Regions from separate parts of the Micromonospora sp. NPDC050495 genome, predicted to be linked through region 2. Evidence: riboswitches for the same ligand, from Rfam matches in the RefSeq annotation. Region 2 holds a riboswitch; each other region holds the start of a gene.
What was found. Region 2 has a riboswitch for cyclic di-AMP ahead of AB0I11_RS12665 (C39 family peptidase). Riboswitches for the same ligand answer to the same signal wherever they lie in the genome.
Positions count from the first base shown of each region.

Region 1 (7,505 bases), on a different contig from region 2:
CCTGCCCCTCAGCATAGGAATAGGACCAGCGGGCACCGTCTTCGCCCTCGATATGGACGACTCCCGAGCGAACGAACGGCGCAATCGCGACGTAGAAGGCCGTAGCTTGATCCGACCATTTGGGATCGCCCGCATCGTCGTGGCCAAAGTCGATCCAGTCTCCGGCGCGGCGGATCGGGCCGTCGCCCAGGCGGTGAGCGCCGGGCGCTGCCGGCCCCAGCAACGTCGAAGGCCCTGGCCAGGACCGACGTCCTGACCAGGGCCTTTCGCGTGGAGCGGGTGACGGGAATCGAACCCGCACTGTCAGCTTGGGAAGCTGATGTTCTGCCATTGAACTACACCCGCAGGCGGCACCACTGTACCTGAGGTCACCTCCCCCGTGCACCCAGGTACCCCGGTGGCGGCGGCACGCCGGTCCGGCAACCGTCCCGACATCGTCCCGCAACGCCCGGCCAGGTGCGGCGCAGCAAGAAGTTGCCCCACGGCAACATATGGTCATTCTCAAATCCGTCGATCGGTTGTAACGTCTCCTCCACGTTCTCCGACACGGCGTGACATACCCCCTGTCATGCCGCCAGAAAGAGGTGGGCTCATGGGCCTTCGTCCCAACCTGCTGACCCGGCGTACCGCCGGCGTCGCGTCGACGACCCTCGCGCTGCTGCTCAGCACCGCCGCGGTCGGCGTCGTCCCCGCAGCTTCGGCCTTCTCGGCCGCCCCGTCCGGCTCCTGCGCCGAGCCGGCCGACTCGCACTCGAACGCCCGCGTCGCCAAGGGTGGGCACGCCAAACTGGACCCGAACGAGCTGACCGCCAAGCAGGTCCGTGACCGCGAGGCCGACCTCGCCGCCGCGCTGCGCGAGCGGGCCAACTTCCGGACCGGCGCCGCGGCCACCCCGCTGGCCACCGTGACCATCCCGGTCGTCGTGCACGTCATCCAGCGGGACAGCACCCGGGCCGGAGGCAACATCCCGGACTCGATGGTGACCCAGCAGATCTCCGTGCTGAACACGGCGTACAGCGGGGGCACCGGCGGCGCCGCGACCGCCTTCAGCTTCCAGCTCACCAAGGTGCACCACGTCACCAACGCCGCGTGGTACCCGATCGTCGAGGGCTCCTCGGCGGAGCGGCAGATGAAGACCTCGCTGCGCGAGGGCGGCAAGAACACGCTCAACCTCTACCTGGGCGAGCTGAGCGACGACCTGCTCGGCTGGGCCACCTTCCCGCAGCGGAAGCTGAACAGCATGGACGGCGTGGTCGCGCTGAGCGAGTCGCTGCCGGGCGGCACCGCCACCAACTACAACCAGGGCGACACCGGCACCCACGAGGTGGGCCACTGGCTGAACCTCTACCACACCTTCCAGGGCGGCTGCTCGGGCTCGGGTGACAGCGTCTCCGACACCCCGGTCGAGGCCTCGCCGGCCTTCGAGTGCCCGACCGGCCGGGACACCTGCACCGCCACCGGCAAGGACCCGATCACCAACTTTATGGACTACACCTACGACTCGTGCATGTACCAGTTCACCGCTGGCCAGGCGAGCCGGATGCTGACCGCGTGGAACGCCTACCGCGCGGCCTGACCACTCCCACACCACACGCCGATGCCGGCTCCGTCCTCGGACGGGGCCGGCACCGGCGTGTCGGGGGTCAGGCGGCCGAGCGGCGGGTGTCGAAGCCGTGCCGGCCGCGCCGACCCTCGGCCGCGACGACGGTACGGCGGGCCGGGCGCGCGGCCGTCGGGTCGAGCCAGACCCGCACCTGCGGCCGGCCGGCGCTCGGCGGGCTCGCCTGGTCGCGCCGGGTCAGCATCGCCACGTCGACGCTGAACTCGAAGAGCCGCCAGTCGACCTGCGGGGCGGCCCGGCCGAGGGCGGCCAGCCGGGCCACGGTCGCCGGGTCGTCCACCACGCGGGCCCGGCCGGCCACGTACGCCTCGTCGTCGCTCTCCTCCGGCGGGAAGGAGTGCAGCGCGTAGCGACCGTCGCGTTCGAGGTCGCGGCGCTTGGGCGAGTCGATGACGAAGCAGTAGAGCCCGTCGTCGGTGATCACCGGGGAGACCGGGTGGACCCGCGGCCCACCGTCGGCGCGGACGGTGGCGAGGTAGCCGAAACCCGGCCCGTACTGCTGCAGGAGAAGGCGGATCTCGTCGGCGAGGCGGGGCTCGTCGGCGGCGAATTCGGACCAGGAAGCCATGCGGACATTCTATCGAACAGGTGTACGAAGATGTAGTCCGACACGCAGGTCACCCGTACGGGTCGCTAAGGTGTTCCGATGCTGCTCTCCGACCGGGATCTGGTCTCCGAGATCAAGGCAGGCACGCTGGCGTTGGAGCCGTTCGAGCCCACGCTGGTGCAACCGTCCAGCATCGACGTACGCCTGGACCGGCTCTTCCGGGTGTTCAACAACCACCTCTACACGCACATCGACCCGTCGATCCAGCAGGACGACCTGACGTCGATGGTGGAGGTGCCCGAGGGTGAGCCGTTCGTGCTGCATCCGGGCGAGTTCGTGCTCGCCTCGACGCTCGAGGTCATCTCGCTCGGCGACCAGCTCGCCGGCCGACTGGAGGGGAAGTCCAGCCTGGGCCGGCTCGGGCTGCTCACCCACTCGACGGCGGGCTTCATCGACCCGGGCTTCTCCGGACACGTCACGCTGGAGCTCTCCAACGTGGCGAACCTGCCGATCACCCTCTGGCCCGGCATGAAGATCGGCCAGCTCTGCATCTTCCGGCTCTCCTCGCCGGCCGAGCACCCGTACGGCTCGGCGGTGTACGGATCGCGCTACCAGGGGCAGCGCGGGCCGACCCCGAGCCGATCCTGGCAGAACTGGCGGGTCTGGCCGACCCGCTGACCGCACCGCCGGCGCCGGCCGGGCCCCCACCCGCGCCGAAGGCGTCAGGAAGGGGCCCCGCCGCACCCCTCAGCCGGGGCGGCCGTAGCTGTTGATCTGGCCGTCGTCGACGCGTTTCATGGTGATGGGCTTGCCGGACTGGGAGGCGTGCACCACCCAGCCGTTGCCCACGTACATCCCGACGTGGTGCAGGTCGCTGTAGTAGAAGACCAGGTCGCCGGCGCGCAGCTGGCTGCGGCTCACCCGGGCGGTGACGTCGTGCTGCTGGCGGGCGTTGTGCGGCAGCGAGACGCCGGCCTTGGCCCAGGCCGCCATGGTGAGGCCGGAGCAGTCGTAGTGGTCCGGGCCGGCGGTACCCCAGACGTAGATCTTGCCGATCTGGGCGCAGGCGAACTTGACCGCCACCCCGGCGGGGCCACCCGGGTAGCCGGCGGGGCAGGGCGCCGGGCGCAGCGGACCGCCGCCGCCGTTGCCGTAGACCTTCAGCCGCAGCTTCTGCAGCCGGACGATCTCGGCGTCGATCTGCTTCTTCTTCGCGGCAAGCTGGGCCTCGGTGCGGGCCAGCTTGGTGATCATCTCGTCCAGCGGCCGCTTCTTGGCGGCCAACTGGTCGCGCAGGTCGGCGACGGCCTGCACCTGCTGCTGCTGGCGGTGCGCGAAGCGGTCGAGCATTTCCAGGCTGTCGACCACCTCACCCGGCGAGCGGCTGCCCAGCAGCGCGTTCACGGTGGAGATGGTGTCGCCCTTGTACGCGTTGGCGGCCAGCCCACCGACCTGCCCGAGGGCACGGTCGACCTGGGCCTGCAACGGGGCGATCTGCTTGGCCAGCGCGGCGGCCTGCGCGCGCTTGGCGGCGAGGTCCTCGCGGGTGGCGTTGACCTGTTCGATGATCGGTTCGAGCTTGTTCCAGTCCCGGTCGATCTGGGCTTCGATCTCGGCGACCGAGGGGTCGGCATGGGCCGCCGTGGCGCCGCCGGTCAGGATGACGGCGGTGCCGGCCAGGGCGGCGAGGGCGGTGGTGCAGCGGGACCAGCGTGAACGCGGCGCAGCCGTCGACCGGTCGTCCGACCGGATCGACGGTGGCCGCGGGGCATGGTGTGCCACCGGGCTCCGTACTCCTTCTGTCCGACCGCCTACCGGGTTAGCTGACGGGTTCGGGCGGGAAGGGAGCCGCCCTACCGCAGCGTGGCTGCGGATTCACCCCGGTTACCTGGTTCCCCGGCTCGCCCGGAGGCGACTCGGCGGTGTCCGACCGTCACCGTCCGGGTTGGGCGATGAGACTCGCGGCCGACGATTGACCAGAGTAGAGATCGCCGTTATCAATCCGCAACCCGAGACGCCGTGACACTCCGTACGTAATTGGCCGGTCACCCGAAGAATTTTTTCAGTGTGGATTACCTGAGGGAAAGGTATTGACCACGGACCGGGTCCGGAGTGAGGGTGAGGACGCAGTGACCCCCATCCCTGTCTGGAGGTTCGATGCACCTCTCACCCCCACCGTCGGGCAGACGGATACTGCTGGCCGCGGCCGTCGCGGCAGCCACCGCCCTCGCCACCACCGGCCCGGTCTCCGCCGCGCCGGCCGACACCGACACCAGCGACCGGCAGCAGCAGTACGCCGCCGCGGCCGACACGTACGGCGTGCCGCAGAGCGTCCTGCTCGGCGTCTCATATCTGGAGTCCCGCTGGGACACCCACCCGGGCCAGCCCAGCACCAGCGGCGGCTACGGGCCGATGCACCTGACCGACGCCGAGCAGGTCGCCTCCACCCCGTCCAGCGCGCACGTGGACGAGAACGAGGACCCGCGCGGCGACGACTCCCGCCCGCTCACCCTCGACCCGGCCACCGCCGCCGCGCCCACCGGCGACGTGCTGCCCCGGGCATCCCTGCAGACGCTCGACACCGCCGCGGCGCTCACCGGCCTCGCCGAGGAGACGCTGCGCACCGACGCCGCCGCCAACATCCGGGGCGGGGCGGCGCTGCTGGCCTCGTACCAGAAGGCACTTGGTGGGCCGGTCGGCGCCGGCAGCGACCCGGCGGCCTGGTACGGCGCGGTGGCCCGCTACTCCGGCGCGGACACCGAGGACGCCGCGGCGGCCTTCGCCGACGAGGTCTACGACCAACTCGGCCAGGGCGCCAGCCGGACCACCGACGACGGCCAGCGGGTGACCCTCGCCGCCACCGCGCTGACACCCGACGAGTCCAGCCTGCACAAGCTGGGGCTGCGCCGCGCCGAGCGGCCGGACGGGCTGGAGTGCCCGGTCCGGCTCGCCTGCGAGTGGATCCCAGCCCCCTACGAGCAGTACGGCCCGGGCGCCGGCGACTACGGCAACTACGACCTCGCCAACCGGCCGGCCCAGCAGAAGATCGAATACATCGTCATCCACGACACCGAGGGCTACTTCGGCCCGAGCGTGAAGCTGGTGCAGGACCCGACCTACCTCGGCTGGCACTACACGCTGCGCTCGGTGGACGGCTACGTGGCCCAGCACATCAAGGCCAAGAACGTCGGCTGGCACGCCGGCAACTGGTACGTCAACGCCAAGTCCATCGGCATCGAGCACGAGGGCTTCGCCGGTCACGGCACCTGGTACACCGAGGCGATGTACCGGGCCTCGGCCAAGCTGGTCCGCCACCTGGCCCTGCGCTTCCAGATCCCGCTGGACCGGCAGCACATCATCGGGCACGACAACGTGCCCGGCATCCTGCCCGGCAACGTCGCCGGGATGCACTGGGACCCGGGTCCGTACTGGGACTGGTCGCACTACTTCGACCTGATGAAGGCGCCGTTCCGGGGCACCGGCACGCCGCACACCGGCCTGGTCACCATCGACCCGGACTACGCCACCAACCAGCCGGCGTTCACCGGTTGCAACCAGCAGCCGCCCGGGGTGCCGAAGCCGACCCCGCCGGCCGTGCCCTGCCCGCTGCGCGGCTCGTCCTCGGTCATCCTGCGCACCGCGCCCAGCCCGGACGCGCCGCTGGTGAACGACCTCGGGCTGCGCCCGAACGGCACCCCGGACACCATGTACATCTCCGACCACGGCGCCCGCGCGTCCGCCGGTCAGACGTACGCCCTCGCCGGCATCCAGGGCGACTGGACGGCGATCTGGTACCTCGGCCAGAAGGCCTGGTTCTGGAACCCGGCCTCCGCACCGACCGCCAAGTGGGCGAACGGCTTCGTGGTGGCCCCGAAGCCGGGCAAGGCCACCATCCCGGTCTACGGGCGGGCCTACCCGGAGCAGGCGGCGTACCCGGCCGGCGTGCCGTACCAGACCATCGCGCCGCTGCAGTACACCTTCGCGGCGGGCCAGCGGTACGCGGTCGGTGGCGTGCTGCCGGGCGAGTACTACCGGGCCGTCACCTTCGACGGCTCCGCGCCGGGTGACTGGACGGTCGTCCGGGGCGAGAACAAGTACGTGCAGGTCCAGTTCGGCCACCGGATCATGTTCGTCAACCTCGACGACGTGCTGATCCTGCCGGGCGCGGTCGGCGCGCCGATGTAACTCCCGCCGATACGAACGAAGGCCCCCGGTCCGCCTGGACCGGGGGCCTTCGCGTGGCCGGAAGAACTCGGGTCAGTACACCCGGACGAAGCCGGCGATCGGCATCGTGCTGATGCTCGACACCTGGACCGGTTTGCCCGTCCGTGGGGCGTGCACCATCACCCCGTTGCCGAGATAGAGCCCGACGTGGTGCAGGTCGCTGCCGAAGAAGACGAGGTCACCGGGCCTGGCGTCGGAGCGGGACACGTGGCGGCCCTCGTTCCACTGCGCGCCGGTGAAGTGGGTGAGCGAGATGCCCGCCGCCTTGTACGCGTACTGGGTGAGACCGGAGCAGTCGAACGAGTTCGGGCCGGTGGCACCCCAGACGTACGGGTCACCGACCTGGGCGCAGGCGGTCTTGATCGCGGTACGCGCGGCGCTGCTGACCACCCCGTCGATCTTCGGGCAGCCCGCCGGCCGGATCGAGGTCACCGGCAGCATCTTCGTCAGCCGCTTGATCTCGGCGTCGATCTGCTTCCGCTTCGCGGACAGGTCGGCCTGCTGCTTCTTCTCGGTGGCGATCAGCTGATCCAGCTTCTGCTTCTGCGCGTTGTACTTGTCGCGCACGGCGAGCACGCCGGCGATCTGGCGGTGCTGCTCCTGGGCGAGCCGGTCGAGGATGACCAGTTGCTCGGCGAGGGTACCGGGCTTGGTGCTCACCAGCAGCGCGCCCATCTCCTGCGACGGGCCCTGCATGTAGTAGCGCGAGGCGATGTCGCCGACCTTGTTCATCGCCAGCGCCGACTCCAGCTCCAGCGGCACCATCTTCTTCTGCAGGTCGGCCGACTTCTTCTGGTTGGCCTTGAGCTGGGACCGGACCTTGTTGAACTGCTCGATGGTGGGTTCGAGCTTCTCCCACTGCTTGTCGATCTGCGCGTCGATCTCGTCCACCGAGGGCGCCGCGTGCGCCGGAGCCGCCAGCAGCCCGGCGCCGACCGCGACCGCGGCGACCAGGGTGAGGAGACGGCGTACGACCCGGCGGGTGCCGACCGGTCGGCCGGTTGGCTGGCTCGGGGCGTGACGATAAGGGGGCATGGTTGCCACCGGCACGGACTCCTTTGCAACCGACCGCCGGGCGCCCCGTGAGAGGGAAGGTCGGGGGCAGACGACCCA
Region 1 is NZ_JBFAJK010000001.1:92,811-100,315, reverse strand. It holds gene AB0I11_RS00470 (hypothetical protein) at 1-223, opposite strand, end outside; tRNA gene AB0I11_RS00465 (tRNA-Gly) at 272-345, opposite strand; gene AB0I11_RS00460 (zinc metalloprotease) at 593-1,576, shown strand; gene AB0I11_RS00455 (pyridoxamine 5'-phosphate oxidase family protein) at 1,644-2,189, opposite strand; gene dcd (dCTP deaminase) at 2,268-2,846, shown strand; gene AB0I11_RS00445 (C40 family peptidase) at 2,916-3,950, opposite strand; cyclic di-AMP (ydaO/yuaA leader) riboswitch at 3,963-4,100, opposite strand; gene AB0I11_RS00440 (peptidoglycan recognition family protein) at 4,326-6,353, shown strand; gene AB0I11_RS00435 (NlpC/P60 family protein) at 6,426-7,427, opposite strand.
Region 1: another riboswitch for cyclic di-AMP. It lies ahead of AB0I11_RS00445 (C40 family peptidase); the one in region 2 lies ahead of AB0I11_RS12665 (C39 family peptidase).

Region 2 (7,505 bases):
CTGACCGGGCTGCGCTGGATCGCCGCGCTGCTGGTGTTCGGCTTCCACGTCGGCACCATGCAGATCATCGCCGAACCCGACCTCAAGGCCGTGGTGAACAAGGCGTTCAGCCTCGGCCTCTCCGGGGTGGAGTTCTTCTTCATCCTCAGTGGATTCGTGCTGGTCTGGTCCTACCAGGACGGGGAACGCCGCCGGGTCTTCCTGCGCCGACGGTTCGCCAAGATCTACCCGAACCACGTGGTGACCTTCGTGGCGGCGCTGGCCGTGGCGTTCTGGCTCGCCGACCCGGTCCTGCCGTGGGCCGCGGTGGCGAACCTCTTCCTGGTGCAGGCCTGGCTCCCCTTCGACGGCTACTTCTACAGCGTCAACAACGTGAGCTGGTCGCTCTCCTGCGAACTGGCCTTCTACCTCTGCCTGCCGCTGGTGCTGCCGTGGCTGCGCCGGGCCCGTACCGGGTTGCTGTGGGCGGTGGTGGTCGCGGTGCCGCTGCTCATCCTGGCCCTCTGGCCCGGCCAGCTGCTGGTGCCCGAGGAGAGCCGCTGGTGGTTCACCCAGATCTTCCCGGTGACCCGGTCGTTCGAGTTCTGGATGGGGGTGGCCGCCGCCGAGTTGCTGCGCCGGGGGCGCTGGCGCGGGCCGAACCTCACGGTGGCCAGCGGGCTCTTCGTCGCCACCTGGGTGGTCGCCGCGCTGTGGATCCGCGCCGAGTTCTGGGCGGCCCTGCTCGCGGCGGCGTACCTGCTGGTCATCGCCGCTGCCGCCGACGCCGACGTGCGCGGCCGGTGGACGCCGTGGCGGTCCCGCTCGATGATCTGGCTCGGTGAGGTCTCCTTCGCCTTCTACCTGGTGCACGTACTGGTGATGCGGACCGTGCTGCGGCTCACCGGCGACTGGGGCACCGGGCTGCCCGGGTGGCGGGGCCCGCTGGTGGTCCTGGGGTTCCTGCTGCTCACCCTGCTGCTCGCCGCGGCCCTGCACCGCTGGGTGGAGCTGCCGATGATGCGCCGTCTCGGCCCGACGCGGCGCGGCCGCCGGCCGGCCGCCGCCGCGCCGGCGCCGTCCGTGCCCGCCCCGAGGTCGGCCGCCGCCGGGCCGGCCGAGGATCCCGCCACCCCGGGCCGCCCCATCGAGTACGCCGGGCGGCGCGACCCGGGCTGAGCCGTCCGGCCCGCCTCCAGGGCCGTGGGGGCGTGGGGGCGTGGTCCCGGGTCCACCCTGGCCGGTGTGCTGATCGTGGGCGGGCGACACGCCCGCCGCCCGTGCGACCTGGCCGGATCGACGGTAGCGTGGAGCCGTGCCGGCGATCGCGCTCACCTGTCCCGTGTGGTGGGTGACGCGCTGGACCGCCCGCATGCTGGCCACCCTGGCCGTGGTCGTGGCGTGTGCGCTGGGCGCGGCCACCCTTCCCGTCGGCGCGGCCGCGACCGCCCGGGCGGCCACCGACGCCGGCGTCGTCGACGCCCCGGCCGGTCCCGCCGGCCCGGCCGAGGAATCCGACCGGATCGGCTCGCCCGCTCGGCTCGGGCAGCTCGGGGCCGACCCGGTTCTCCGGCCCGCGCCGGCCGACCTCGCCCTGATCCGCCCGGCTGCCGCCGGCGGCACGTCCGACGCTCTGGTCCCGGCCCGCCCGGCTGCCGCCAGCGGCACGTCCGCCGACGGCGCTGCCGTCGCCGACCTGCCGACCGGTGGTCCGGCGTCGGCGCCGGCCGGGCGGGCGGTGCCGCGGCCGGCCGAGCGGCAGATGGCTCCGGCCGGGCCGGCCCCGGCGACCGTCGGCCCTCGCGCCCCGCCCGCCGGCTGACCGCTGTGCGGGCCGCCGGCCCGCGCCCGCCGTACCCCTGCGAACCTCGCCCCGCACCCGCCCGACGCTGGCGGTGGCGCCCCTGCGGCGCCTGCCCCGTCGGCGGTGCGGCCCTCTCCACCACGACCCGTCCGTGAGGTGCCGACCATGGAGCAGACCGTCCTCTACCACTTCCTGACCGAGGTCCCGGAGGCCGCCGCCATCTGGACCGCCCTGCTCGTGCTCGCGCTCGGGGTGCTCGCCGCGCTGGTGGCCCGCCCCGAGCGGGACGGCCCGGACGAGCCGGTCCCCGACCCGGCCGCCGAGGCGGCGACCCGCCTCGCCGACCTGCGCCGGTACGCCGACGAGGTGGCGGTGGCGGCCGCCGGGGCGGCCCGGACGAGCCGCCGGCGGCGCGCCCGGTGGCTGGCCGCCCACGACGAGGCCGACCGGGCCTGGCGGGCGTACGACGAGGCCGAGGCGGCCGCCCGGCGGCTCGCCGGCGCCGCGGTGCTGACCGAGCCCTGCACGCCCCGCACGCCGGCCGAGTACGCGGCCCGGGAGCGCTGGCTGCACCGCGCCGCGATGGCGGCGCACTGGCGGGGTGACCTGAGCGCCCGGCAGCTCGCCGACGCGCTGGCCGGCCGCAACGGCTGGGATCCGCGCCGGCACCCGGCCGAGCAGGAGATCGTCCTGGCCCGGGTGGTCCGCGACGGCCGGCTGGCCCGCTGGCGGGCGGCCGCCGAGCGGGAGCGGCAGGGGTGGCGGGACGCCGAACTGGCCGCCGACGCGGCGCGGGTCCTGGCCGGGGAGGCGTACGCGGCCGCCGAGGCGCTGCGGCCCGCCCCGGTACGCTCCGCCGCGCGGGGGACGCCGAGTCCGGCCGTGGTGCCGGCCGCCGCCGGGCGGGCCGCCCGCTGGCGTCCGGCGCGGGTGGGCTGAATTGTTACCGGATTTTGGTGAGCCCGGTCACCGCGGCGCGGAATCGGTCATCGGGCCCAGTGGACGCGTTCGGTCGCCGTGATTGCGGGCCGGCCGGCACCGGATGTCCGGTTGTCGCCCGTCGGTTCCGGCAGGGCTACTCGTCCCATTGAGTGGCGTCAGTGCCGACCTGTTCCGCTCAGCGTCATGGTGTTCGACGTTTACGCAGGTGGGGGCGCTTGGCATGGGGCGTACCTGTCGGTAATGTCGGCGCGTCCGGTGCGGTTTTCGATCGCGAGTGGCGACGCCGTGCCGACCCGCCTAATCGTGCTCGCACGAACCGGGGACCCAAGGGCAACATCGGGGTGAATCCGCGCGCCACGGCCGCGGTAGGGCGTACTTCCCGCCCGAATCCGTCAGCTAACCCGGTAGGCGGCCACGGAAGGAGTTCCATCCTCGTGCCCATCACCCCCCGATCCTCCCCACGCCTCCACGGCGTCGCGGTGCCGCCGCTCGCCTGACCCGCGAGACAGTCCGGCCCGCCCCCCGAAGCCCGGCTCACCGGGCGCCCCCCGTCCCGCGGCATCCCGCCCCGCAACGCGCGTGAGTTCCTCCGCGCGTCGGGCCGGCGTGTGCCGCTCCGGTCCCGTGGAGGAAACAGTGAAGCACCATGTGAAGCGTCAGCTGCGCAGGCTGGCGACCGAACGCCCGTACCAGATCATCGCCGGCTCGGCCGCCGCGCTGGTGCTGGCCGGCGGCACCGCCGCCGTCGCCACCACCGAAGACGCCCCGGCCCGCCAGGAGCACCGCGCCGCGGTCGCCGAACTCGAGTCACGGCTCAATGACGTCGCCACCCGCGGCGAGGCCCGGGTCGCCATCCCGTCCCCGTCCACCTCGCCGAGCACGTCGCCGTCGCCCTCGGCCCGGGCGAAGACCGCGGCCTCGGCCGACCCGGACCTCACCACCCGCGCGGCGAAGCCGAAGCCCCCGTCGACCAAGGTCCTGAAGTACCGGTACCAGGCGCAGAACACCTACTGGAACTGCGGCCCGGCCGCGGTGCGCAACGCGCTCAGCGCGAGCGGCGTCGAGACCACCCAGGAGGCCATGGCCGGTCCGCTGGGCACCACCGAGGGCGGCACCAACTCCGCCGAGGACACCACCCGCGGCTTGAACCAGATGGTCAAGGGCAACCCGTACCGGACCCACATGTTCGGCGGCTCGGCGAGCCCCGCCGAGATGGACCAGCTCCAGGCGGACGTGGTCAAGGCCGTCACCGCCGGCCGGGGCGTGGTGGTCAACGTGGCCGGCGACGCCGTCGACACCGACGGCGGCTGGCACTCGTTCCCCGGCGGCCACTACATCGCGGTGATCGGCTACCGGAACGACGGCCGCACCGTGCGGATCGCCGACTCGGCGAACCCGGCGCTGCCCGAGTACTGGCTGAGCACCATCGACCTGGCGAACTGGGCGGCCAGCCGGGGCTACTCCGCCTGACCGCTCCCGTGCCCGACGGCGGGCCCCGGCACTTCGCCGGGGCCCGCCGCCGTTGCGCCGGCCACGCCGGGCCCGGGCGTCGGCCTCTCGCGCGTCGCGTCGGTCCGGTGGCACACTGCGCCCTATGGGCGACGCGACGGGTACCCGCCACCTGCTGTTGCTGCACGGCATGGGCGCCACCGGGGCGGTCTGGCTGCCCTGGGCGCCGCTGCTGGAGGCCCGCTGGGCGGGTCGCTGGCTCGCCCCCGACCTGGCCGGGCACGGCTGGTCCCCGCCGCTGCCGGCGTACTCGTTCGGCGCCCTCGCCCAGCGGCTGATGGAAGGGCTGGGTCCGGTCGCCGAGCGGCTCGGCCCCCGGGACCGGCTCGTCGTGCTGGGCCACTCGCTGGGCGGGGTGGTGGCGCTGGCCCTCGCCGCCCGCGCCCGCCGGCTGCCGGTGGACGCCGTGGTCGGGCTGGGCATCAAGGCGGTCTGGTCCCCGGCCGAGCTGAACAAGGCCCGCGAGCTGGCCGAGCGGCCGGTGACCTGGTTCAGCAGCCGGGACGAGGCGGCCCGCCGCTACCTGCGGGTGGCCGGCCTGACCGGGCTCTTCGCCCCGGACCATCCGGTCGTCGACGCCGGGTTGCGGCAGCAGGACGGCCGCTGGCGGCTGGCCATGGATCCGGCCGCCTTCGCGGTGGGGGAGCCCCGACTGCCGGCGCTGCTCGCGGCGACCGACGTGCCGGTCCTGCTGGCTCGCGGCGAGCAGGACCCGATGGTCTCCGACGCCCAGCTCAAGGAGTTGGGCGTGCCGGTGGCCACCCTGCCGGGGCTCGGCCACAACGCGCACGTCGAGGACCCGGCGGCGGTGCTCGCCCTGCTCGACCCGTACCGCTGAGACGGGCCGGTCAGCCCGCCGGGTGCAGCGGCACGCCGTCCGGGGCCACCGGGTCGGCGGCGCGCGGGGCGGGCGGCTGCCAGCGGTGGTCGAGCTCCCGGCGGGCCGCCTCGAGGAACGCCTCGGCGTACGACTCGGTGGGGAAGTCGCCCAGGTAGCGGCTCCGGGTCGCCCAGCGGGCCGCCGCCTTCGGGTCGGTCTCCAGCAGGTCGGTGAGCACCTCGTCCACGTTGGACATGTCCCGGCGCAGCACGTAGCCCGACCCGGCCAGCGGGAACCGCTCGACGAACCGGTCCCCGTCCGCGCCCATGTCGGTGACCGCGTACGGCTTGCCCGAGAAGAGCCAGTCGGAGATGACCCCGGAGACGTCCGAGATCAGCACGTCGGCGCGGTTCACGCACTCGGTGAGGCTCAGCTCCCGGCTCGCGGCGGCGCCCCACCGGTGCGCCCGGCCGGTCTTCGCCCGGTCGGCGGCGAGCAGTTCGGTGAGCCGGGCCAGCTGTCGCGCCGAGGCCGGGTCCTGGTTGGTGTACGGGTGGGCGCGCAGGATCACCGTGGCGCCCCGGTCCAGCAGCCGGCGGAGCATCGTCTCGGCCACCGGCAGCGAGCAGTAGTTGGCGTCGGCGTGGTGCCCGGTCCAGGTGGGCGTGTAGAGCACGGTCGGGTCGGCCGGCGCCGGGTCCCGGCGTACCTCGATGGCCTCGACCTGGGGACGGCCCACCACGACGAACTTCTCGGCGGGGATCTCCACGCCGGCCCGGGCGTACCGGTCGATCGCGGCCTGGCCGGCCACGAAGATCTTGTCGAAGATCGCCGAGACCGGGTTGGCGCTGGGCGCCTTGTCGCTGTCGCCGTGGTGCAGCTGCACGTGGGTGAGCTGGTGGAACCGGATGCAGTGGCTGTTCTTCGCGCCGTGGTTGACGTAGAAGGCCACCCGCAGGCTCGGCACCAGCGCCTCGTCCAGGGTCTTGTGGCTGGGGCAGTAGACCACCGGCGCCCGGGTGGCCGCGGCGACGGTCCGCAGGAACTCCGGCTCCCGCACCACCACCAGGAACGGCCGGCCGATCCGCTCCAGGTACGGCAGCCACATGGTGACCTGGTACTCGGAGCCGGGCGGGGCGGAGAAGTGCAGCAGGAACTCGGGCTGGTGCCGGCGCAGCGCCCGGCCCACCGGGCCACCCCCGGCCGGCGGGCGGAACCGGCGCCGGGCCAGGTCCAGCCCGACCGCGCCGCAGCCCACCGCGACCAGCAGCGCGGCCACCAGCGCCAGCCAGGCCGGCAGCGCCAGGGCGGCGGCCAGCGCCACCACGGCGAGCAGCCCGAGCAGCGCGTCGCCGAGCCGGGCGGCGATCAGCGGGGTCCACGACCGGACCGGCAGGTTGGCCGCCCGGATCTCCAGCGCGCCGGCGTCCCGCAGCGGCCCCACCAGCAGCACCAGGCCGAGCAGGGTCAGGGCGGTCAGCGCCAGCGCCGGGTCGAAGCCGCTGTCCAGGCGGCGGGCGTACCCGACCAGGATCCCGGCGGCGACCAGCGCCGACTCGGCGACGGCGTCGGCGTTCGGCCGGACCCGCCGCTCCACGGCGGCGGCGAGCAGCGCGGCCGCCGCCACCGCCAGGCCCCAACCGGTCGCGCCGGTGAGCGCCACGACTACGAAGGCCAGCACCGCCAGCCCGGTGGTCAGCACCCGGGCGAGCAGCTTCCGGACCAGGTCACCACGCATTTCGATCGTCCCGTCCGCTCGTCGGCTCAGGCCTGCGGGCCGGCCGGCAGCCGCTGCGACAGCGTCAGGTCGGCGGCGTCGGACCGGTGCGGGCCGGGCTGGGTGGGCACCGCCGCGACCTGCTCGCCGGGCGCCCGGCGTACGTCGATCACCTGGCCGGTGAGGTCGGAGATCAGCACGTCCAGCGAGGCCTGGGCGACCGCCTCGGCGGAGAGCAGGGTGTGCTCGGGCTCCTCGCCGAAGGCGCGGGTGCGCATCGGCGTCGCGGTGCGCTCCGGGTTGACGCAGTTGACCCGTACGCCGAACTCGGCCCACTCGTCGGCGAGCGCCTGGGTCAGGTTGACCAGCGCCGCCTTGGTGGCCGAGTAGAGCGCGTACCGGGCCCGTCCCCGGGTGTACGAGCTGGAGGTGTAGAGCAGCAGCTGGCCCTTGGTCTGCTGGAGGTGGGGCAGGGACTGCCGGGCGATGGTGACCGGCCCGACGAAGTTGACCTGGAGGAGCCGGTCCATGGTCTCCTCGTCCATCTCGGCGAGCGCGCCGCGCTCCAGGATGCCGGCGGTGACCACCACGTGGTCGATCCGGCCGGTCGCCTCGAAGGCGGTACGCAGCGCGGCGGAGACGTCCTCGGCCCGCTCCACGTGGGTGCCGGTGGTGGTGCGGCTGAACGGGAAGACCTGGGCGCCGTAACGGCGGGCCAGCTCGGCCAGCTCGTG
Region 2 is NZ_JBFAJK010000009.1:91,083-98,587, forward strand. It holds gene AB0I11_RS12650 (acyltransferase) at 1-1,158, shown strand, start outside; gene AB0I11_RS12655 (hypothetical protein) at 1,295-1,801, shown strand; gene AB0I11_RS12660 (hypothetical protein) at 1,949-2,722, shown strand; cyclic di-AMP (ydaO/yuaA leader) riboswitch at 3,010-3,151, shown strand; gene AB0I11_RS12665 (C39 family peptidase) at 3,350-4,195, shown strand; gene AB0I11_RS12670 (alpha/beta hydrolase) at 4,320-5,072, shown strand; gene AB0I11_RS12675 (CDP-glycerol glycerophosphotransferase family protein) at 5,083-6,792, opposite strand; gene AB0I11_RS12680 (bifunctional cytidylyltransferase/SDR family oxidoreductase) at 6,819-7,505, opposite strand, start outside.

Region 3 (7,505 bases), on a different contig from region 2:
CGCCGGAGAGGCCGGCGAGGACCCGGCGGGAGGTGTCGTCGGCGACGACCTCGTACCGGTCGGCCTCGATGCCGTCGACCGCGATCCGGGCGATCTCCGCCGGGTCGGACTTCGGCACGTCGAGCCCGGCCGTCATGTCGGTGTCCATGTAACCGACGTGCAGGCCGGCGACCCGCACCCCGCGCCCGGCGAGCTGCGCGCGCAGCGCGTTGGTCAGCGCCCACTCGGCCGACTTCGCGGCGCTGTACGCCCCGACGTCGGGCAGGGCGAACCAGGACAGCGCGGAGAGCACGTTCAGCACTGTGCCGCCGCCGTTGGCCGCGATCCGCGGGGCGAACGCCCGGACCATCTCCAGGGTGCCGAAGTAGTGGGTCTCCATCTCCAGCCGGACCTTGGCCGGGTCGGCGTCGAGCAGGTCCGCGCCGGTGCCCGAGCCGGCGTTGTTCACCAGCAGGGTGACGTCGCCGGCCAGCTCGGCGGCGGCCGCCACCGACGCGGGGTCGGTGATGTCCAGCCGGACCGGGGTGACCCCGGGCAGGTCCACGGTGTCGGGGTTGCGGGCACCGGCGTAGACGGTGGCGCCGCGGGTCAGCAGTTCGGCGGCCAGGTGCCGGCCGAAGCCCCGGTTGGCCCCGGTGACCAGGGCGGTGCGTCCTGCGATCTTCATGTCTGCTCCTGAGGGTGTGGCAGGGATGGGTGGGGCAGGTCGACGGCGGCCGGGCCGGTGCGGGCGGGCCGGCCTTCATTCGGTGTCCGGAGCAGCGCTCAGCGCCGCCGGGGGCCGGTCCGGGCTCGCGGGCCGGTCAGGGGCGCGCTGGCGGGTCAGGACGCGCCGGCCGGTCTGGGCTCGCGGGCCGGTCCGGGCTCGCGGGCCGGGCCGGCGGGGTGGCCGGCAGCAGGCCCGGTCCGGGCAGCACGGCCACCTCGTCGGCCGGTACGTCGTGCCCGGCGTCGCAGCGCAACCGCACCTGCACGGGAGCGCCGCAGCCGCGGTGGGCGACCCGGATCGACGGCTCGTCGACGGCGTACGTGTCGCCCCACTGCCGCAGCGCGGCGAGCACCGGCAGCAGGTCCCGGCCCTTCGGGGTGAGCAGGTACTCGTCGCGGGTGCGCTGGCCCGGCTGGCGGTAGGGCCGCCGTTCGAGCAGCCCGTCGGCGACGAGCTGCTTGAGCCGGGCGGCGGCCACCGGCTCGCTGACCCCGGCCCGGTGGGCGAAGTCGTCGAAGCGCCGGGTGCCCAGCGACGCCTCCCGCAGCAGCAGCAGTGTGGTCCGGTTGCCGACCACGTCCAGCGCCGCCGCGATCGAGCAGTTGGCGGTGGTCCAGGTGCCACGCTGGGCGAGCAGGTCCGTCATGCCGGCGACGCTACCCGAGCTGACTTAGGAAAACCAAAGCCAGCTAGCTCACACCGGAAAAGGGGAATAGCGGCGGGGGAGACCCGCGGGCTCAGAGCTGGCCGGCGAAGAAGCCGTACCGGGCGAGCGGCTCGACGATCTCCCGTTCCTCGTACGACAGGTGCGACAGCAGGGTGTCGGTGAGCAGGTCCACCGCCTCCTGCAGCGCGGTGAAGTCGCCCGGGTGGTGGATCAACTCCACCAGGGCCCGGTCCACCCCCTCGACCACCCCGTGGATCACCACGTGCTCCTCGGTCAGCCGGTCCAGCACCGGGCCCAGCCCGGCGTCCGCGCGGCGCAGGTGCGGGAAGATCGAGTTGTCCTCGAGGCCGTGGTGCTGGGTCACCACCGTGCAGTACGCGGCGCAGTACGCCCCGAGCGTCCAGTTGTTCTGTCGCATGGTCATCTCGTTCAGCGCGGCCCGGGCCGCACCCGCCGAGACCGCCCCGCGCCGCACCTGTTCCAGCAGGTCACGCACCTGACCCAGCTCCTGCCGCAGGTGGTCGTGCACGTCCACCAGATGCTGGCCGGCCGCCTGCCCGCGCACCGTGTAGCGCTGGCCGGCCGGCGCCGGCGGGGCCGCCGGGCGGGCGCTCTCGTCCCAGAGCCGCCGCGCGCTCAGCCGTACCCCCGGATCGGGGGTGGGGGTGACCGCCAGGGCGGTCGTCTCCCCGGCCGCGACGGCCGCCCGCTCCTGGGCCACCGCCTCGGCGCGGTCGCCCGGCGCGGCCCGCTCGGCACCGACCAGCTCGCGCACGGCGGGCGCCACCTCCTGGCCGAACAGCTGGATCGCGCGGGGATCGTCGCTGCCGAGGATGAACGTGGCGATGCCGTGCTCCAGCGCGAGCCCGGCCAACTCGTCGACCCACTGCTCGGGCGGTCCGGCCAGGAAGCCCGTCGACGAGCGGGCGAAGCTGCCGTTGACGTTGAGCAGCCGGCGTACCGCCGCCGGCTCCCGCCCGGCGGCCTCGGCGCCCTCGTCGATGAGCGCGTTGAGGCCCGGCAGCTCCGCCGGGCCCTTCGGCAGGTACGACAGCGACGGCAACCAGCCGTCCGCGGCCCGCCCGACCAGCCGCAGCATCCGGGGCTTGTACGCGCCGACCCAGATCTGCACCGGGTGCGCCGGGGCGGGACCGCGCTTCGCGCCCACCACCCGGTAGTGCTCACCCTCGACCCGGACCATGCCGCGCCGCTCGGTGTCCCACACCTCGCGGATCACCCGAATCGCCTCGTCCAGGGCGGCCACCGCCTGCCCGGGGCGGAGCCGCCGGCCGCCGGCCGCCTCGATTGCCTCCCAGAACGCCCCGGCGCCCAGCCCCAGCTCGATCCGGCCGTCGGTGAGCAGATCCAGGCTGGCCACGCTGCGGGCCAGCACCACCGGCTGGCGCAGCGGCAGGTTCAGCACGTTGCCGGCCAGCCGGACCCGGCTGGTCGCGGCGGCCACGAACGAGATCAGCGTCCAGGTGTCCAGGAAGCCCGGCTGGTAGGGGTGGTCCTGGAAGGTGACCAGGTCCAGCCCGCTCTGCTCGCAGAGCTTGGCCAGCGCCACCACCTGCTCCGGCCGCCCGGCCCCGGGGGTGAGGAAGCCGCCGAAGTGCAGTTCGTGTCCGTGGTCGGTCATGTCCGTCCCGCCGCCTCGTGCCGATCTTGTGTCAACCCCGCTCACGGTAGTCCGCCGGGGCGCCGGTCCGTCCGCTGGTTCCGGAACCCGAACGGATCGTTCACAGTGAATGGCTGCCGGCATAGGCTGCCGGTGAACGGCCCAGTGTTCCTCCGGAAGGAGCGACCCGTGATCCGTCACCGCCACCGCGCCCGCCCGCTCGCCCTCGCCCTGTTCCTGTGCGCGGTCATCGCGCTGGCCGGGCCGGTGCCGGCCGGCGCCGCCGCCCTGCCGTACCAGGACCCGTCGCTGCCGGTCGCCACCCGCGTCGCCGACCTGCTGTCCCGGATGACGCTCGACGAGAAGATCGGCCAGATGACCCAGGCCGAACGCGGCTCGGTCACCGCCGCCGACCTCACCACCTACCGGCTCGGCTCAATCCTCTCCGGCGGCGGCTCGGCGCCCACCCCGAACACCGCCACGGCGTGGGCCGACATGTACGACGGCTTCCAGCGGGGCGCGCTCGCCACGCCGCTGGGCATCCCGATGATCTACGGGGTGGACGCCGTGCACGGCCACAACAACGTGTACGGCGCGACCATCTTCCCGCACAACATCGGGCTCGGGGCCACCCGCGACCCCGCCCTGGTGCAGCAGATCGGCCAGGCCGTCGCCGAGGAGATCGCCGGCACCGGGGTGGACTGGGACTTCGCCCCCTGCCTCTGCGTCGCCCGCAACGATCGGTGGGGCCGCACGTACGAGTCGTTCGGCGAGACTCCGGACCTGCCGTCGAGCTTGTCCACACTGGTCACCGGGCTGCAGGGCGCCAACCTCGGCGGGCCGACCTCGGTGCTCGCCACCGCCAAGCACTACGTCGGCGACGGCGGCACCACCGGCGGCGACGACCAGGGCGACACCGTGCTCAGCGAGGCCGACCTGCGGGCCATCCACCTGCCGCCGTTCCAGGCCGCCGTGCAGCGCGGCGTGGGCTCGGTGATGATCTCCTACAGCAGCTGGAACGGGGTGAAGCTGCACGGCAACCGCTACCTGATCACCACCGTCCTCAAGGGAGAGCTCGGCTTCTCCGGCTTCGTCGTCTCGGACTGGAACGGCATCGACCAGATCGACGGCGCCGCCGGATTCACCGCGGCCGAGGTCAGCGCCGCGATCAACGCGGGCATCGACATGGTGATGGTGCCCACGGCCTGGAAGACCTTCCTGAGCACGCTGCGCGCCGAGGTGCAGAACGGGCACGTGCCGATGAGCCGGATCGACGACGCCAACCGGCGCATCCTCACCAAGAAGTTCGAGCTTGGGCTCTTCGAGCGGCCGTACACCGACCGGAGCTGGACCCCGACCGTGGGCAGCGCGACGCACCGGGCACTGGCCCGGCAGGCGGTACGCCAGTCCCAGGTGTTGCTGAAGAACGCCGGCGGCGTACTGCCGCTGGCCCGGGACAACAACAAGATCTTCGTGGCCGGCAAGAGCGCCGACAACATCGGCAACGCCAGCGGTGGCTGGACCATCTCCTGGCAGGGTTCGTCGGGCCCGGTCACCCCCGGCACCAGCATCCTGCAGGGCATCCGCTCCGCCGCGGGTCCGACCACGACGGTCACCTACAACCAGCGGGGCACCGGCATCGACCGCACCTACCGGGCCGCGATCGCGGTGGTCGGGGAGACGCCGTACGCCGAGGGGCAGGGCGACCGGACCAGCGGCATGAGCCTGGACCGCGACGACCTGCGCACCATCGCCACGCTGCGCAACGCAGGCGTGCCGGTGATCGTGGTGCTGGTCTCCGGCCGGCCGCTGGACATCGCCGCCGAACTGCCCAGGTGGGACGCGCTGCTGGCCGCCTGGCTGCCCGGCACCGAGGGCGCCGGCGTTGCCGATGTCCTCTTCGGCGGGTACGCACCGACCGGGAAACTGCCGATGACCTGGATGAACTCGGTCAGCCAGCAGCCGATCAACGCCGGCGACGGGCAGGTCCCGCTCTTCCCGCAGGGATTCGGCCTGACGTACTGACCGGACGCGCGCGGGCCGACGTGGACGGCCACTGTGGGTGATGGTGTCGCGTTGTAGGGCACGTCGGCCCCGCCCGCAACCCGGGGCGTCCGCCCGTCGCTCGGCCGGGTGAAGAACTTCACAAGAAGTGGGCGATCGTCCCAAAGCGTTCCTAACGTCGTATCCGTTCGCGATCGCGGACACCACGGGCCGGCAACGCCTAATCCCGCCGCCGGCCCGGTGGTACCTGACCTCAGGCGGGAGCGGGGGACCCACACGTTCCTCGGTGCTCGACACCTCGGGGTGAAGCCGCCCACCGGCGGCCGGGCTCCTCGGCCCGAACCCGACAGCTCACCTCGTCGGCGTGGAGGAAACCATGGCAACTGAACATCTCGCCCGTCATCACCGCGCCGGCGCCCGCCGGATCGCCGTCGGCGCGCTCGTCGCCGGCGCGGCCACCGGCGCCGCGGCCCTGCTCGGGCCCGCCGCGCCGGCCAGCGCGTCCAGCGTGAACTGGGACGCCATCGCGCAGTGCGAGTCCGGCGGCAACTGGCACATCAACACCGGCAACGGCTACTACGGCGGGCTCCAGTTCTCCCGGGGCACCTGGAACGGCTACGGCGGGCAGAAGTACGCCAGCCGCGCCGACCTGGCCAGCCGCGGCGAGCAGATCGCCGTCGCGGAGAAGGTGCTCCGCGGGCAGGGCATCGGCGCCTGGCCGGTCTGCGGCAAGAAGGGCGGCTCGACGAAGCACCACGCCGCCAAGGACTCGACCACGTCGTCGCCGCGGGCCACCGGCAAGAAGTCCGCGCGCGGGGACCAGCCGGCCACCCGCAGCCACCGGCGCACCGCGCCGGGCACCGGCGCCACCGGCGGCTACCTGGTGCGGCCCGGCGACACCCTCTCGGAGATCGCCGAGGCGAAGGACGTCGCCGGTGGGTGGCACGCCCTCTACGCCCGCAACCGGGACGTGGTCGGCACCGACCCCGGCCTGATCTTCCCGGGCCAGCGGCTGCGCCTGCGCTGACCGGCCGGCGGCCGCCGGGCCACCGGGCCGGTCCACCGCTCCCCCCACGAACGCCCGGCCGGGTCTCCGGCCGGGCGTTCGGCTCCCCGGCGGCCGGCGCGACACGCCGGTGCCGACCGGGTCCGGGCTGATCGCGTGCCGGCGTACGGCTCGCGGCGGTGCGTGCCGCCGTGGTGTCGGTGCTGGTTGCTATCGTCACGGTGCTCCGGAAAGACGTGAAGAAAGCGCGGTTATGACCAACGACCCGTTCTCCGCGGCCGCGAGCCTGGACGAGTTGCTCACCCGGACCCAGCAGACGCTGTCCGCGATGCGCTCGCGGGCCGTCGAGCACGCCGACGGCGACCCGGCGGAGCTGCTGCGCGCGGAGGGCGCCGCGGCCGGCGGCCGGGTCCGGGCGGTGGCCGTCCAGGGTGGCCGGTTGGAGTCGGTGACGGTCGATCCGGCGCTGGCCGACGAGGGGTGGGAGACCGTCTGCCGGCACGTCGTGGCCGCGGTCAACGCCGCGCTCGCCGGGCTCGACGCCCGGGTCGCCGCCTCCGCCCAGGCCGACGTGGACGCCCTCGCCGCGCGGCTCGGTGACCTGCCCGAGCGCTCGGCGCGGCGGATGGAGCTGTTCGGCCGGGCCATGGAGGGCGCGGCGGCCCGGCTCAACCGCGACCCGGGCCGGCAGACGCGCACCCGCCGCCCGGCCTGATCCCCGACGACCCACCTGCCCTCACCGACCGGCGGCCGCACGTGGCGCGGCCGCCGGGGCACGTGACGCACCGCCCGGCCGCCGCACGTGGCGCAGCCGCCGGGGCACGTGACGCACTGCCGGCCGCCGGCGGACACGCAGCGGCCGGCCGTCGGGAGGACGACGACCGGCCGCTGACAGGTGTCGGTCAGCTCAGGTTGAGCGCCGTGTCGTCCACGACGAAGGAGGTCTGCAGGGAGCTGTCCTCCACGCCGGTGAACGAGATGGTGGCGGTGGTGCCGGCCAGCGACGAGACGTCGAAGGAGCGCTGGACGTAACCGGACGCCTTGTTGAGGTTGGAGTAGGTGGCCAGGGTGGTGCTACCGGCCTTCACGGTCAGCTTGTCGTACGCGGTGCTCGTGGTGGACTCCGCGCTGTCGATGTGCAGCCAGAAGGTCAGCGTCGCCCGGCAACCCGCGGGGATCGTCACCGATTGCGACAGCGTGTCGGTGTGCGACGAGCCGTAGCCGTCCAGCCAGGCCTTGTACGAGCCACTGCGCGCGGCCTGCCCGGAGTCGGTGGTGATGACCCCGGAGCTCGCCGACCAGTTCACGTTGCCGGACTCGAAGCCGGGGTTGACCAGCTTCTGGCCGGAGCAGCCGCCCGGCGCCGGGGTGGTGGTGCTCGGCGTCGGCGTGGGGGTGCCGCCGGAGCAGGTCGGCTCACCGGACTGCGCCGGCACGCTGATCGCGGTCCAGGCCGCCTTCACGGCGTTGAACTGGGTGCAGCTGCTCGGGTAGAGGTTCT
Region 3 is NZ_JBFAJK010000032.1:45,565-53,069, forward strand. It holds gene AB0I11_RS25135 (SDR family oxidoreductase) at 1-667, opposite strand, end outside; gene AB0I11_RS25140 (helix-turn-helix domain-containing protein) at 804-1,355, opposite strand; gene AB0I11_RS25145 (LLM class flavin-dependent oxidoreductase) at 1,447-3,015, opposite strand; gene AB0I11_RS25150 (glycoside hydrolase family 3 N-terminal domain-containing protein) at 3,184-5,019, shown strand; cyclic di-AMP (ydaO/yuaA leader) riboswitch at 5,206-5,378, shown strand; gene AB0I11_RS25155 (transglycosylase family protein) at 5,375-6,025, shown strand; gene AB0I11_RS25160 (YbaB/EbfC family nucleoid-associated protein) at 6,258-6,719, shown strand; gene AB0I11_RS25165 (M4 family metallopeptidase) at 6,907-7,505, opposite strand, start outside.
Region 3: another riboswitch for cyclic di-AMP. It lies ahead of AB0I11_RS25155 (transglycosylase family protein); the one in region 2 lies ahead of AB0I11_RS12665 (C39 family peptidase).

Region 4 (7,505 bases), on a different contig from region 2:
TGGTGATGCGGGGCGGCACCGAGTACCACTTCGTCACCGACGGCATCGAGGCGGCGTTGAAACTGGCTCGGGCGGCCGCCGGTGACCGCGACGTCGGGGTGGCGGGCGGGGGGAGCACGCTCCGGCAGTACCTCGCCGCCGGGCTGCTCGACTCGTTCTGGCTGCACCTGGTGCCGATCGTCCTCGGCGGCGGCACTCCGCTCTTCGCGGGGCCGCTCGACGGCGTCACGCTGGAGCCGGTGCGGGTGGTCCCCGCACCGGCCGTCACCCACGTGTTGTACCGGGTCAGGCCCGGCAGTCCCGGGCCAGCCGGGGCGGGATCGCCACGAACGTCGAGCTGAGCCACTTCACCGGGGTGGCCGACCTGGCCCCGGCGTCGAGTTGCTGCGCGGTCCGGCCGACCAGCGTCCTGATCTCCGGGTCGGCGGCCCTGGCGGCCTGCTCGCGTACGTCGTCGGCCAGGTCGGCAAGGTCGGTCTTGACCTGGGCGTTGATCTGCTCGGGGGTGAGCTGCTTGCGGGTCGCCGCCACGGCGTCGGCGGCGATCTCCCGGCTCTTGGCGATGATGAGCTTGTCCACCTCGGCGCAGACCTCGGCGGTGTTCGCCGCGGTCGGCGGGGACGGCGTGGCGGTGGTCGGGGCGGGCTCGACGGTGGTCGGCGCGGCGGTCGGGCCGCCCGCGGGGGCCGCGGCATCCGGGCTTCCGTCGGCCTGGCAGGCCCCGGCGAGGGCGGTCAGGGTCACCAGGGCGGCGGCGCGCAGGGCGGTGGTGGCGGACATCCTTCTCCCCGTACGGTCTTCGGTCGTCGGTCGTCGGTCACGGTCGGTGGTCGGACCGGGGCATCCTCGCGGTGCCGCCACCCGGGCCCCGGACGGATCGGGCGGCGTGGCACCGAGTGTGCCAAGCGGGCGGCGCGGGTGCCGGACAGGCGGTCCGCGCGCAGCGCGCCGGGCCGGCGAGGTGCCGGCCCGGCGTCGCGGTAGTGGCGTTGGTCAGCTCTTGAAGGCGTCCTTGATCTTCTCACCGGCCTGCTTGAGGTCGGCCTTGGACTGGTCGTTGCGGCCCTCGGCCTCGAGGCGCTCGTTGTCGGTCGCCCGGCCGACGCCCTCCTTCACCTTGCCGGCGGTGTTCTCGGTCGCGTTGCCGATCTTGTCGTCGTAACCCATCGGAACCTCCACTCAGCATGACGTCCTGACGAGATGGAGGTACCCCGTCGCCGGTCGGCTCAACCACGGCCGCTCACCGAGGGTGAACGAACCGGGCTCAGCCGACCGGTCGGAAGCCGCGCAGCCGGAGACTGTTGGCCACCACGAAGACCGACGAGAAGGCCATCGCGGCGCCGGCGATCATCGGGTTGAGCAGGCCGGCGGCGGCCAGCGGCAGGGCGGCCAGGTTGTAGGCGAAGGCCCAGAACAGGTTGCCCTTGATGATGGCCAGCGTGCGCCGGGAGAGCCGGATGGCGTCCACCGCCGCCATCAGGTCGCCGCGGACCAGGGTCAGGTCGGACGCCTCGATCGCCACGTCGGTGCCGGTGCCCATGGCCAGTCCGAGGTCGGCCTGGGCCAGCGCGGCGGCGTCGTTGACGCCGTCACCGACCATGGCCACCGTCCGACCCTGCGCCTGGAGCCGGCGCACCGCGTCGACCTTGTCGGCGGGCAGCACCTCGGCGATCACCTGGTCGATGCCGACCTCGGCGGCCACCGCCTGCGCCACGGTGGCGTTGTCGCCGGTGAGCAGCACCGGGGTCAGCCCGAGCTCGCGCAGCCGGGCGACCGCCGCGCGGCTGGTCGGCTTGACCGCGTCGGCCACCGCGAGCACGCCGCGGGCCCGGCCGTCCCAGCCGGCCAGGACCGCCGTCCGCCCGGCGGCCGCCGCGTCGGTCGCCGCTTGCACGATCTCCTCGGGTACGTCGAGTCCGCGCTCCCGCAGCAGCCGCAGCCGCCCGACCACCACCTCCCGGCCCTCGACGGTCCCGGTGACGCCGAGCCCTTCCGCGTTGGCGAAGCCGCCGACCGCCGGCAGGGCGCCCCGCTCGGCGGCGCCGTCGGCGACGGCCCGGGCGATGGGGTGCTCGGAGGCGGCCTCCAGCGCCCCGGCCAGCCGGAGCAGTTCGTCGGCGTCCTGGCCGGCCGCCGGCAGCACGTCGACCAGGGTCATCCGGCCGGTGGTGACGGTGCCGGTCTTGTCCAGCACGACGGTGTCCACCCGGCGGGTCGACTCCAGCACCTCCGGCCCCTTGATCAGGATGCCGAGCTGGGCGCCGCGCCCGGTGCCGACCAGCAGCGCGGTCGGGGTGGCCAGGCCGAGGGCACAGGGGCAGGCGATGATCAGCACGGCCACCGCGGCGGTGAACGCGGCGGTCGCCCCTTCGCCGGTGCCGAGCCACCAGCCGAGGGTGCCCACCGCCAGGGCGATCACGATCGGCACGAACACCCCGGAGATCCGGTCGGCGAGCCGCTGCACGGCCGCCTTGCCGGTCTGTGCCTGCTCCACGAGCCGGGCCATCTGGGCGAGCTGGGTGTCCGCGCCGACCCGGGTGGCCCGGACCACCAGCCGGCCCCCGGCGTTGACGGTGGCGCCGACGACGGTGGCGCCCGGCCCGACCTCCACCGGCACCGACTCGCCGGTGAGCATGCTGGCGTCGACGGCGGAGGTGCCGTCCTCGACCACGCCGTCGGTGGCGACCTTCTCGCCGGGGCGGACCACGAACCGGTCCCCGACGGCGAGCTGGTCCACCGGGATCCGGGTCTCCCGGTCGCCGCGCAGCACCGCGACGTCCTTGACGCCCAGCTCCAGCAGGGCGCGCAGGGCCGCGCCGGCGGTCCGCTTCGAGCGGGCCTCGAAGTAGCGGCCGGCGAGGAGGAAGACGGTCACGCCGGCCGCCGCCTCCAGGTAGATGTTGCCGGCCCCGCCGCCGCGGCTGATGTCGAATTCGAACGGGTGCACCATCCCGGGAATCCCGGCGTCGCCGAGGAAGAGCGCCCAGAGTGACCAGCCGAACGCGGCCAGCGTGCCGAGCGAGACCAGGGTGTCCATGGTCGCGGCGCCGTGCCGGAGGTTGATCGCGGCGGCCCGGTGGAACGGCAGCCCGCCGTAGACCACGACCGGGGCGGCCAGGGTCAGCGACAGCCACTGCCAGTAGTCGAACTGCCAGGCCGGGACCATGGCGAGCACGATCACCGGCACGGTCAGCACGGCCGACACCCACAGCCGGGTACGCAGTCCGCGCAGCTCGTCCACCGGCGCGGCCGCCTCGGCGGCGGCCTGCGCGGGCGGCGGCGGTACGACGGCCGTGTAGCCGGTCTTCTCCACGGTGGCGATCAGGTCGGCCGGGGTGATCTGGTCGGCGTACCGAACGGTGGCCTTCTCGGTGGCGTAGTTGACGGTCGCCTCGACGCCGTCCATCCGGTTGAGCTTCTTCTCGATCCGGGCGGCGCAGGAGGCGCAGGTCATCCCGCCGATCGCCAGCTCGATCCGGTTCGGCGCGACCGGCAGCGACTTCGCGGTCGAGGTCATCGCGGCACCTCCTGTCAGCTGTGTCCGTGACCGGGGACGCCGTGTCCGGCGTCCGGGGTGGGTGCGGTTGTCGTGGCCGGCGTGGCCGGCGGCGGGACGTCACCGGCCACGACCGTGAACTCGGCGGTGTGCACCGCGTCGTCGTGCCGGAAGTCCAGGTAGAGACGGTACGTACCGATCGAGGGCAGCTCGGTGGTGAAGCTCACCGCCGGTCCGGCCGGGGTCGTCCCGTCGCCGGGCGCGCCCTCCGGGTGCACGTGCAGGTACGCCAGGTCGCCCTGGCGCAGCGCGACCAGGTGCCCGTACGCCCCGAGGTAGGGCTGGAGGTCGGTGACCGGGCGGCCGTCCCGGGTCACGGTCAGGGTGAGCCGGCCGGCCTGGCCGGGCTGTGGCGTGCCGGCCAGCGTGACGGTGTAGCCGTCGACGGTGCTGCTGGTCGCGGGGGCGGGCAGCGGGTGCTCCACCAGCGGGCCAGGGACGGTCATGTCGACGCCGAGCGTCAGCGGCTCGACGCCGCTCGGGGTGAAGTCCGCGAACGCCCGCCAGACGCCGGGCCCGGCGAGCGGCGAGGCGACCCGCCAGGTGCCGTCGCCGGTCAGCTCGGGGTGCACGTGCCGGAAGCCGGAGAGGTCGCGGCGGGCGACGATCAGGTGCATCCGCTTGTCGTGGGCGACGTCGTAGCGGGTGACCGGCCGGCCGTCCGGGCCGGTGATCCGGAAGGCGAACTCGCGGGTGGGGGCGCTCACCGGTTGCAGCGTGTAGCCGCGGTCGGCGACGAGCAGCCCGCCGGGCAGGTGGTCGGTGGACGGCTCGGCGTGGCCGTCGCCGTGGTCGGCCGCGGTGGGGTCGTGCGCGGGGTCGGTGGCGTCGTGGCGGGTCTCGGCGGCGGGCGCGACGGGGCCGGTCAGGTGACCGACCCCGTACGCCGCGCCGAACACCGCCGCGAGGCCGAGGGCGAAGCCGCTCAGCTTCGTCGCCGTGTTCATCGGGGTACCTCGGTTTCTCGGGGTCCGCCGGCCGTCACGCCGGGACGAGGTCGTAACCGGCCTCGTCGACGGCGGCACGGACGGCGTCCGGGTCCAGCGGGCTCTCGCTGTTGACGGTGACCCGGCCGGTGGCCAGGTCGACCTGGACGTCGGTGACGCCCGGGATCGCGCCCACCTCGGTGCTGACCGAGTTGACGCAGTGCCCGCAGGTCATGCCCTGCACCTGGTACGTGGTGGTGACCATGTCGAAACTCCTTCCCGCACCCCTATCCTATACCCCCCAGGGGTAGGAGAGGGATGGACCGCGGCCCGTCCGGGCTGTTACCGATACCCGGTGTGGGTATTCCCACGACCGGACCGTACCATACCCCCGAGGGGTACGCTATCCTCGACGTCATGACCGCACCGACGACCCCGACCCGGGGCTACACCGCCAGCAAGGATCAGCTGCTCGCGCGGCTCCGCCGCATCGAGGGCCAGGTCCGCGGCATCGAGAAGATGGTCGAGGACGACCGCTACTGCATCGACGTGCTGACCCAGATCTCGGCGATCCAGGCCGCCCTGGACAAGGTCGGCCTCGGCCTGCTCGACGGCCACGCCCGGCACTGCATGCACGAGGGCGCCGCCGAGGGGCGCGCCGACGAGATGGCGACCGAGATGATGGCCGCCGTCGGCCGGCTGATGAAGCGGGGCTGAGGTCGGGACTTCCGGCCCCGATCCCGGGTCGACCGGCCCGCCCGCCCGGGGCCGGGCCCGCCGTACGGTCGAGGTGGCGACCGGAGCCGGCGTCACCTCGCCGGACCGGCCGACCCTCGGGACGGACGGGAGGGCGGCCAGATGATGTGGAACGGCCCGATGATGGGCTTGATGTGGATCTGGCCCCTGCTGGGGCTGGTGGTGCTGGGCACGCTGGTGTGGCTGGTGTTCCGGCTCACCGATCCGGCGGGCGCCGCGCGCGCCTCCGCGGCGGCCCGGCGCATCCTCGACGAACGGTACGCCCGGGGCGAGATCGACGAGGAGGAGTACCGCCGCCGGCGCGCCGGCCTCGCCTGACGCCCGTCCCGCTGCCGGGCCACGCGTGCCCCGGACGGTGCGGTGGAACACCGGCCGGCATGACGCCACTCCGCAGCGTGACGACGGATGTCAAACGCGACGCTGGTCACGCAGGGCCACGACGAAATAGGGCTTCTGGTCGGCTTCCGGACGTAGATCCCCGCCCGGACTCTCAGGTAACCTCGCTGCCGGTCACCGCTGAAGGCGCGAACCGGCGCCTGCGGTACCGCCGCCCAATCGCCCGCGGGCGAGCCGGGGAACCAGGTACATGGGGTGAGTCCGCGTCAGCGGTAGGGGCCGCTTCCGTCCCGAACCCGTCAGCTAACCCGGTCGGCGGCCGACGGAAGGGAAGACTGTGACGGCACCCCTGCGCCGCTGGATCACACCGCTGGTGACCGTGCTCGCCGCGCTCGCCATCGTCGCCGGCCCCACCCCGGCCCTGGCCGCGCCCGCCACCCCCACCCCCTCGGGGCACGAGGAGGACGACGACCCGCCGCTCATCACCGAGGCGATCGAGTCGGCGAACCGGCAGTACGTCCAGGCGAAGACCAAGCTGGCGAAGTCGCAGCAACGCCAGCGCCAGCTGGCCGGCGAGGTGAAGGCGGCGCAGGACGAGCTGGAGGCGCTGCGGCCCCAGGTCAGCGCCATCGCCGCGCAGTCCTACCGGACCGGCCGGATCGGCGCCATGGCGATGCTGCTGGAGAGCCGGTCGCCGGACTCGTTCGTGCAGCGCGCCGCCGGCCTGGACGAGCTGAACCTGGTCAACGCGCAGAAGCTCGCCGCGATCAACACCGCCAAGACCCGGGCCGAGCAGGCCAAGCTCGCGCTCGACGCCGAGGTGCGCGAGCAGCAGAAGCTGACCAACGCGATGGCCCGGGAGAAGGCCGCGGCGGAGAAGGCGCTGAAGCTGGTCGGCGGGCTCGGCTTCACCGGCGGCCTGGTCTCGGCCACCTCCCGGGTGGCCGCGATCGGCCCGGGCCGGACCGCCGACGGCGACTGGAAGTCCGAGTCGTGCAGCGAGAACGACCCGACCACCTCCGGCTGCATCACGCCGCGCACCCTGCACGCCTACAAGGAGGTCAAGAAGGCCGGCTTCAACCGCTTCGTGGGCTGCTACCGGCCCGGCGGGCCGTGGGAGCACCCCAAGGGCCGGGCCTGCGACTGGTCGCTGCAGAAGAGCGGCTTCTCCCCCTGGCACAACAACGACATGCGGATGTACGGCAACAACGTGGCCGCGTTCCTGATCCGCAACGCCGACCGGCTCGGCATCTACTACGTCATCTGGAACCGGCAGATCTGGTTCCCGGCGACGGGCTGGAAGTCGTACAGCGGGCCGTCCAACCACACCGACCACGTGCACATGTCGCTGCTCTGAGTCCGTACGCGCCGAACGGGCCGTCCCCGCGACCACGCGGGACGGCCCGTTCGTCTGTTCGAGGGCGTCAGCCGGCGACGGCGGTGGGCGCCGGATCCGCGGCGCCGGCCGGCGCGGGCACGGCCGGGCCGGGAGCACCCGCCGGCACCTCCGCCACGGTGCGCACCTCGCCCGCGCCGAGCCGGTACGACATGCCGACCACCGCGCAGCGCCCGGCGGCCACCCGCTCGGCGAGCACCGCCGAGTTGGCGACCAGGGCCTCCACGGTCTGCGCGATGTGGATGTCGACGATCCCGTCGATGTCCGTCACGCCCTCCCGCAGCGCCCGGCGCAGGCTCGGCACCACCGCGTCCACCACGGCGCCGAGGTGACCGGGCGGGGTGGCGCCGGTGGCCGTGGCCTCCCGGGCGGCCTGCACCGCGCCGCAGGAGTCGTGGCCGAGCACCACCACCAGCGGCGTGCCCAGCACGGTGACCGCGTACTCGACGCTGCCGAGGACCTCGGGACCGGTGGTGTGGCCGGCGGTCCGGACCACGAAGAGGTCGCCGAGCCCGCGATCGAAGATGATCTCGGC
Region 4 is NZ_JBFAJK010000001.1:587,978-595,482, reverse strand. It holds gene AB0I11_RS02915 (dihydrofolate reductase family protein) at 1-341, shown strand, start outside; gene AB0I11_RS02910 (hypothetical protein) at 286-780, opposite strand; gene AB0I11_RS02905 (CsbD family protein) at 994-1,167, opposite strand; gene AB0I11_RS02900 (heavy metal translocating P-type ATPase) at 1,265-3,517, opposite strand; gene AB0I11_RS02895 (hypothetical protein) at 3,532-4,503, opposite strand; gene AB0I11_RS02890 (cation transporter) at 4,538-4,747, opposite strand; gene AB0I11_RS02885 (metal-sensitive transcriptional regulator) at 4,900-5,199, shown strand; gene AB0I11_RS02880 (SHOCT domain-containing protein) at 5,371-5,556, shown strand; cyclic di-AMP (ydaO/yuaA leader) riboswitch at 5,777-5,908, shown strand; gene AB0I11_RS02875 (hypothetical protein) at 5,912-6,931, shown strand; gene AB0I11_RS02870 (carbonic anhydrase) at 6,999-7,505, opposite strand, start outside.
Region 4: another riboswitch for cyclic di-AMP. It lies ahead of AB0I11_RS02875 (hypothetical protein); the one in region 2 lies ahead of AB0I11_RS12665 (C39 family peptidase).